DNA from 2 places in the Cytobacillus oceanisediminis genome. Region 2 is predicted to be linked to the other one. Evidence: a T-box and tRNA genes for the amino acid it is inferred to sense, from the RefSeq annotation. Region 2 holds a T-box; the other holds one or more tRNA genes.
The links. A T-box is a leader RNA that pairs with one kind of tRNA and senses whether it is charged. The one in region 2 lies ahead of trpS (tryptophan--tRNA ligase), so its partner is inferred to be a tRNA-Trp.
Positions count from the first base shown of each region.

Region 1: it has a tRNA-Trp gene. The T-box ahead of trpS (tryptophan--tRNA ligase) is inferred to sense a tRNA for this amino acid. The anticodon was not compared.

Region 1 is NZ_CP065512.1:73,233-77,664, forward strand. It holds gene IRB79_RS28115 (peptidoglycan recognition protein family protein) at 1-333, shown strand, start outside; gene IRB79_RS27115 (hypothetical protein) at 400-927, shown strand; gene IRB79_RS27120 (hypothetical protein) at 1,052-1,480, shown strand; gene IRB79_RS27125 (hypothetical protein) at 2,047-2,268, shown strand; tRNA gene IRB79_RS27130 (tRNA-Trp) at 2,430-2,503, shown strand; gene IRB79_RS27135 (hypothetical protein) at 2,644-3,072, shown strand; gene IRB79_RS27140 (thymidine kinase) at 3,100-3,678, shown strand; gene IRB79_RS27145 (hypothetical protein) at 3,681-4,178, shown strand; gene IRB79_RS27150 (single-stranded DNA-binding protein) at 4,198-4,432, shown strand, end outside.
Region 2 is NZ_CP065511.1:1,672,044-1,676,475, reverse strand. It holds gene IRB79_RS08655 (peptide ABC transporter substrate-binding protein) at 1-1,570, opposite strand, end outside; T-box leader at 2,182-2,401, shown strand; gene trpS (tryptophan--tRNA ligase) at 2,512-3,498, shown strand; gene IRB79_RS08645 (YjbA family protein) at 3,637-4,383, opposite strand.

The sequences.
Region 1 (4,432 bases), on a different replicon from region 2:
GGACAAAAACTGTCTGTAAAAGGCAAAGTGGCACATGAACCCATGCAAGCTGCTCCCAAACCTGCTCCTGCACCAAAACCCAGTCCCGCTCCAAAACCCGTGGCCAAAAAGAAGCTTTTTCTTCCAGCTACTGCTGATACTTGGCGTGTATATCCTACTAATAAGGCTCCTGTAGCCGGAAATGAGAAGGGAATGCTTGCGCCTAAGAAATTCGGCGGTTTAACCTACGAAATCTTAAAGTCTCGCGGTAACCATATATACGAAATTCAGACGAGCTCTTTTGGGCGCGTTCAGATTTTTGCTGGACCTGGCACAGGTGCTATAATTAAATAGCATAAAATTGGAGATTGGCAGATACCAAGTGTATCTGTCTTTTTTTATTTTTAAGGAGGGAATGTTATGAAGGAAAATCTATTAAAAGCATTGGAAAAGGCAAAAGATGATGCACAGTATTGGATTTACAAGTTTTCTCCTGAAGGCACTTATAAAATGGAAAAGAAAATTAGGGGAGAAATAATTGATCTTATCAGTAAAGCTGAACTTATCTTTTTTCATGAGGACATGAAAGATGTGATCATGCTGGGGGAAATAGGGCTGTCAGCTGCTTCCGTTGAAGAAAATATTTATTATGAAACTATCAATACAGAGGGATATGTTGAACATGTCAGCAAGTATAATCCTTATCATAAGGTTTATATTAAATTGGATAAGGACAATAAGACGATAGAATTTAAGCTTGGAGACCGGCATAAAAAGCTCGAATTGATTGAAAGCGGGGAATATGTAAGCAAGCCTCACTATTCCAAGTGGCTAAAGGTTGTCAGTGCGGATGACCTTGAAAAACATATAGGGGACGAGTTCTGGAACCCTAGAATGGTACATATTGGCCGTACTGTACTTAAAATGAAAGGTTTAAAATTGGCATAATAAGTAAAGCCGAGCAAAAAATGCCCGGCTTTTTATATTATCCTCCTAGCCAAACAGCTATAAAAATAGTAGAATTATAGTGTCGAGTTACAAAAATACTATTTTTTGGAGGTTAATAAACAGTATGGATTTTGGAAAAATGGATATCAAACAGGCTTTGTTGCTCCGCTATTCAATTCTTGATGAGCAAGCCAAGATTCTAGAACAGTTTGTGGAGCTTGAGCAAAAAAATGCACCAGTTGAACCTGAACCAGTTCAAACGAAGGTTAAGCCTGAAACTGAATCTGAAAAAGTTCACCAGCCATCATTTTTTAGTAAGTCAACTAATCACAGAGGGCAAATTTCCTATGCGGAATTATCTCGCCTGATCACTGACATACTAAAGAAACACCAGGTTGTGACACATACTCAATTAGTGAAGATACTATTTGAAGAATATGGCCTTAAATGGAAGAACTTTTTTGATACCCTTGCTGGTCTAAAAAGGGGCGGGTATCTCTTTTTGGATAAGTTTAAAAGGGATGGCACTACATACTATCAATTGCCAAATTAAAAGTTCCCATTTTGGTACCTGGGTATAAAAAAGTAAACTAAGTTTACTGCTTACTATCATAAGTCTAACAGATTTTGATAGTGATAGTCTAGAAAAAATAATCTACCAGCGAAGAAATTAAACTTATTGTTTAGAAGAGTCCGCAGAAAAATTGCGGACTTTTTTTATTTTGGGTATTGACTTTTGATGTGCTAAGGGTTGAATTTAAATTGCTCAGTCAGGGTATTGAGCAATACATACCTTTGTGTGTTTCCCCAAAAAGTTTACAGGCTGCAGCTGTATTCATCGGAGGCATGTTCACAAAGGTACACACCTAAGAGATCAGCAGAGTAAGAGGGGCTTCCGTCTTGCCGGATATAAAGAGTGGCCACCAGCCCCGCCATGCTGCTTTAGTTTAATGGGCAAAATCACGTAATTCCGCATGGGTAGCTCCCAGCAGGGTAGTGGAACGGGGTTCAAATCCCCGAAGCGGCTTAACACCTTAGAATTCACACAAACCAACTTAGATATCCACCACAAGCTGGGTCCGCTTTAGGGCCCAGCAATACAACAAGAGGATGTTCATCATGCACACAAAAGGTAAAATCCAGCTAACGCAGGAATTATTACGCACTTTGCTTCAGCTGCCGGATGAAGTGATCATCACTGATACGCTATTCGATTCTGACAGGGATATTGTAACCTTCATCATAAGAAGCGAATACGAATTGGAAGGACTCACTTTTGATGTCCAGGAAGGCGCCGGTACACCATCGGCCAATCATATGATTTTACTGAGGAATGATTAAGCAAAGGTTCAGCTTTTAGCTGGACATACATATCTTCACGAAGGAGTTCACCAGGAATGAAATCTGCTAAAGTTATTAGTCTTGCGGACGTAAAAAGAAAAAAGATGATCGCACAATATGTGGCTTTTTACGGATATCGCAAAGATAAGACTTCCTAATATGAGGGCATAGTTTAACGGTAGAACAGAGGTCTCCAAAACCTCCGGTGCGGGTTCGATTCCTGCTGCCTTTGCCAATTGCTAAGATTTCAATAAGTTAAGGAAACCAGTAAACCGAACCGTTTATGCCGTGGGGGCATGGACGGTTTTTTTATTTAGGGTCTTGATTTTTAATAATTAACTGCTTACGTTCTATTTCGGAGAGGAGTTCATCACATTGTTACAGCTATCAACCATCCATGAAAATAACCTGACCAAGTTCCACCGCAATCATTTTATTCTGAGCGTGAAAGACTTAAAAGATGCTTCCATCTTTAAAGGGGAGGACATTCAAAACGACAATCACTTTACCATTCAATCGTTTAAGCGCCTATTCCCGAATGCAACAAAAGATACCACTGCCGCCATCATTACCATGACGATCAAGATAAAACTCGGGCAGGGGACGGAAAACTTCTTATTCGCTTTTAACGATCAGACCAAAAACGAGACACTTGATATCGTCAATGGGCTGGTATGGGTTTTTGATTTTAAATCTGGGAATGCCGAGCAAGAAGGGTTTTTCCGCTATTTAGAGACACATGCCGGTGAATGGACTCAACTACTACTGGCAGATGCAAGAATGCATCAAGTCGTTCTACACTGATTCACAGCATGAAGGAGAGAAGGTCTTATGGCCAAATTGGTCTTTTACTATGGCAGCATGAATAGTTCGAAATCCGCTAACCTCCTAATGACTGCTTTCAATTTTAGGGAGCAGGGGAAGAGATTTCATATCATTAAGAGTTCAAAGGATACCAGGGATAGAAAGGTTAAGTCCCGTGCCCTGAGTATTGAGATGGATTGCACACCGGTATCGCATCCCATGGATATTCTGATATGGGTGAACCGGTATAAACCTGAATGGCTCTTTATTGATGAAGTCCAATTTATGACGCCGGAAATGATTGAGCTCCTGGCTCAGCTTGTAGATGAAGCAGGGATCAATGTCGTTGCCTATGGTTTATTGACAGATTTCCAAGGAAAGCAATTTCCAGGCTCTCAAAGCTTGGTGGACAATGCGGACAGCATCCGGGAAGTCAAGAACCAGTGCATCTACTGTGAAAATAAAGCGATTCGAAATATGCGCCTAGTTAATGGCCAGCCTGTCTTTGATGGGGAAGTGATTCAGGTAGGAGGCAATGAAAGCTACAAAAGCGTATGCCGTAAATGCTACCGAAAATTCAAGAAAAATGAAAAGAGGTGTTCATAACCATGGCAATGCATAAGAAATTGACAGTAGGAAGCGTCCTTTTTACATTTCATACGCCCCGTTATGAACATTATTTGCACCAAGCCGGTCATCCAAAGTATAGGATTGAATTTAATCTTTTGCATGTTTATAACCGCAGGGAGAGAACATCTGGTGCACCCGTTCCAAAAACGATGATCCCTTTATTGGACAAGCTTGGCATCCGCCATCAAAGCTATTATAACGGGAACAGTGTTTATGCCGTTGGCTGCAGGAATCATACCTATTATAAATGCCAATCTGATCTTCCTTATCCAACTCCAGAGCAAGTCCAGGAAGCAAATAAGGCACTTGAAAATTTTCTTAGCCAGAATAATATTAGGTCCTCTTATGGAGCTGAACTTTCAGAAAATCCGTTTATGAAAGATTTTCAAGAAAAGAAAATGTCCAATAAGGACGCTGTATTTTCGTTATTAAAGCCGCTGGATGAATATGTAGCGGAAGAAACCTATATACAATAAACAATTCGGAGGGAATAACATGTACCAACAAATCACAATTACTGGCCGCTTAACAAGAGAACCAAAAAGCGATACTTACGGAGAAAACACTGTTTGCCGCATTGGCGTTGCAGTAGATGATGGCTATGGCGAAAAGAAGACAACAGATTTCTTTAATGTCTCCATTTGGGGAAAGAGGGGAAAGAATGTTCAGGACTACCTGAAAAAAGGTTCTTTAGTTCAAGTTGTCGGTAAGATGAAATCTTCTAAGAAAG
Region 2 (4,432 bases):
CCCAGTTGTTAGTATAGAAATAGATTGGAGCTACTGGCATATCTTCCATGAAGATTGCTTCAGCATCCTTCAATAACTGCTGGCGTGCTTCAGGGTCAGTTTCTGTTGCAGATTTAGCAAGCAGATCCTGGAACTCTTTGCTTTCCCATCCAGTATTGTTGTTACCGCCATCAGCGTCACGGTACATTTCTAAGAAGTTGATTGCATCGTTAAAGTCACCCAACCAGCCCAAACGAGCCACTTGGTAATCCATTTGGTCTAATTTATCAAGATATACATTCCACTCTGAGTTATCTAGAGTTACTTCAACACCAAGGTTCTGCTTCCACATATCCTGAATTGCCTGGGCAATCTTTTGATGTGCTTCAGAAGTGTTGTAAGAAAGAGTTACAGCTGGAAGTTCAGAAGCATCTTTCAATCCAAGCTCTTCAAGACCCTTTTGTAAATATTCTTTTGCTTTTTCTACATCATTGTCAGAGAAATAACCTTTTTCATTCTCTTCAAACATTGATGGAGGGACAATCGCCATTGCTGGAAGCTGTTCACCCTGAAGGATGTTATCAATTAGCTCCTGACGGTTGATAGCATGTGCAAATGCCTTACGGATATTAACGTTATTAAATGGTTCTACAGTTGTATTAAACTTGTAATTGTAAATACCTGCGATTGGTTGAGTAACTAAGCGGCCTTCGTCTTTAAGAGCCTGCATAGCGTCAGTTGGAAGGGCACCTGTTGGAGCTCCAGCCCAATCTAGTTCGCCGTTGTCAAACATAGATAATTCAGTATTAGGATCATTGATCATAATCATTTCAATGCTGTCCAGCTTAACTGTTTCAGCATCCCAGTATGTTTCGCTCTTCTCAAGAACGATCTTGTCACTGTGAGCCCATTCAGCTAAATGGAAAGGACCGTTAGTAGTGAAATTTTCACCAGCGTCAGTTGCCCATTCTGGGTTAGCTTCAGCAATCTTGCTGTTAACTGGCAGATAAGTATAGAAAGCAGTTAATTCTTCAAAATATGGTGTTGGGTTTACTAATTTAACTTCTAAAGTTTTCTCATCGACAGCTTTAACACCAACAGCATCCTTTTCACCTTTGCCTGTGTTGAATGCTTCAGCGCCTTCAAGGTAGTAAAGCTGGTAAGCATAAGTTGAGTTGTTGGCAGGATCTAATGCCCATTTCCAAGCATATTCAAAGTCTTTAGCGATTACAGGGTCGCCATTTGACCATTTAGCATCGCGAATTGTGAAAGTATAAGTTTTTCCATCTTCAGAAACTTTGATGTCTTCTGCCATTGCATTTTCAGGTTTGCCCTCAGGACTGATGCGAGTAAGACCTTCTAAGACATTTCGCAGAACAGTTCCAGAAGTTGAATCCTGTGCTAAACCTGGGTTTAAAGATGGTGGTTCAGTGTTGATATTTACTCGTAGTTCCTGCGGTACATCGGACTTTCCGCCGTCATCTCCGCCTTTGTCGCCGCCATCAGCATTGTCTCCGCCGCCGCTGCATGCAGCAAGGAACATGCTTAGCACAAGCAGCATGCTAAAAAAGATCGATAATCTTTTGTTCACGGTAGTAACCCCCTATTTAATTTCCTCAAACAATATCCTTACGCTTGCCTTTCACAAAAAACACAACTGTGCGCCCCAGATATATTGCTCAAATAGTCTGTTAATTAAATTTAAAAAATTTGCAGACTATTTAAAAGGCAACAAAAAAAGCAAGTTTATATTCTCTTAAAGATAGATTATCCTTATATTCTGACAATTCAGATCAAAAGAATGAATCTATAATATGTAAGCTATAAACTTACTCAATATGCACCATACTCTCGCTATCTGGAGTGATATAGTTTTGTTTTAAATGTAACAAATTCGTAAAGATTATGTTTGTTACGTTTATTATAAATAGTTTAAAAACTTATTGCAAGTGGCTTTTGTACATGCAATCCAATCGAGTATGACATTTTTCGTCAAAAAGTCTTATAAATTAAGATTTTTGAGATTATAAAAATTTTTTCTTTTAAGATTTTTGCTATTTTAATAGGAATTATCACCCATATATTGTGAAATACAGCTTTGAAATAGAGGCTATCGATGACTTTCATTTTTCCTTTTATTAGCTTGATTTTTGTATCCGGATAGTTTAACTTATTATATAATACAAATATAAATTAATTATCTAGTCGGCAATGAAAAAAGAGTAGTACATTTACTGAGGGTTTAACAGAGAGTCTGTGGAGGGTGCAAACAGGCAGCCCGGTAAATCGAATGGACTTTTGAGCTTCTGAATTTTTCAGGCGTTTCCCTGCGTTATCGGGGACCTATGCATTATTCTGCATAGGGCAGAGTGACTCAGTATTTGAGTAATTAGGGTGGCAACGCGGACCATTCGTCCCTATTTTATAGGGATGAATGGTTCTTTTTTATGCTTTTTTATGCTTACAGCACAAATATTGCTCTTCACTGCCTGTCAATTCATGATCTTTTAAGCCGATTAAAGGAGGAAAAACATGAAAACTATATTTTCCGGCATCCAGCCCAGCGGGACAATTACCCTTGGAAATTACATCGGTGCCATGAAGCAATTTGTTGAACTGCAGAATGACTACAATTGCTATTTTTGCATTGTTGACCAGCACGCAATAACAGTACCCCAGGACAGACTGGAATTAAGAAAAAACATCCGAAGCCTGGCAGCTCTATATTTGGCTGTTGGAATCGATCCTGAAAAATCCACCCTATTCATCCAATCGGAAGTTCCAGCCCATGCCCAGGCAGGATGGATGATGCAATGTGTTTCTTACATCGGTGAGCTCGAACGCATGACCCAGTTCAAAGACAAATCAGAAGGTAAAGATGCTGTATCTGCAGGACTGCTGACCTATCCCCCTCTGATGGCTGCAGATATCCTTCTATACAACACTGACCTGGTTCCTGTTGGAGAGGATCAAAAGCAGCACCTGGAATTAACTCGCGATCTTGCAGAAAGATTCAATAAGAAGTACAACGACATCTTCACTATTCCTGATGTAAGAATCGCCAAAGCTGGCGCTAGGGTTATGTCCCTTCAGGATCCATTAAAGAAAATGAGCAAGTCTGATCCCAATAAAAAGTCATTTATATCATTATTAGATGATCCAAAACAAATTGAAAAGAAAATAAAAAGTGCCGTAACAGATTCTGAAGGCATTGTTAAATATGATAAGGAAAACAAACCGGGAGTATCCAATCTCCTTTCCATTTACTCAATCCTTTCAGGGAAAACTGTTGCGGAAATCGAAAAAGAATACGAAGGCAAAGGATATGGAGATTTTAAAGCCGGCCTGTCAGATGTTGTTGTTGGAGCAATTAAGCCTATTCAGGATAAATATTATGCGCTAATGGAATCGGAAGAACTTGATCTTGTTCTTGATCAGGGAGCTGAAAAAGCGAATAAGTCTGCATACAAAATGATAAAAAAAATGGAAAGTGCCATGGGACTCGGCCGAAAGAGATAAGAAAAGCGGAAGGCGCCCGCTTATCGGCTTATGACCTCGAGCCGATGGCGCCTGGAGCTAGACAGTTATCTAAGTTTAGAATTTATACATTCCTTTCCTTAAATAAAAAACAGCCTTTTGGCTGTTTTTTATTTTAAACTAATTCACTTTTGGACCATGCTCCATTTCCCACAACTTCTCAAAAAACGGCTGTCCTTTTATTAAATTTTCACAAAACTTTTCGTGTTTACCTGACCAGCCGTATTTACTTTCATCGTAAAGTTCATACCATGCCTCTTCGAAATTCATTGACTGTATTTTCGAATAGCGTTCCGGGCTCCACTCCGTATACCAATAACGGATCTCAGCATCATTTTTGGAGGAGTGAAGCTGATCCAGCGCCATAAACAGCAGCTGCTTAAGCTGTCTTTCTTTTCTCGTCAGGCCTGCCATCAAATCCGGAGATGGAGAAAGGATATGAAATTCCTTTAATGCTGTTTGATCATTAAATGAGTAGTTTGCCGCTTCGTGATTTTCAAGCATTTCATATGCCAGCTGCTCCTGCCGGGGGATAAGTCTGCTTTTCCTGATAGGGATATTGTAGCCGATCGTATCGACTGCCAATATGCCTGTCCCATCTGATACAACAAAGCAATACTCCAATTGAATGCGTTCATGATTTTTCCTTAAGTAAGCTTTTTGATAAATATCATCTAGCAGTTGTTGTGGCAGCTCAGAAAGATCATTTTCAATATAATTAAAAAGAACCGGGTCAAGCTTCAGCAGCGGAACCTGATCAAGCAGTTCTACGCCGTCATCTTTTCTCCATTCATGAAAATGGCATACATTGTATCCATTCTCTTCTCCTTCAAACCAATTCACCCAAACATCATGAAGATACAACATTTTTCAACCCCCACTTCAACAAACTATTTGTCACTCAGTATGGGCAGTA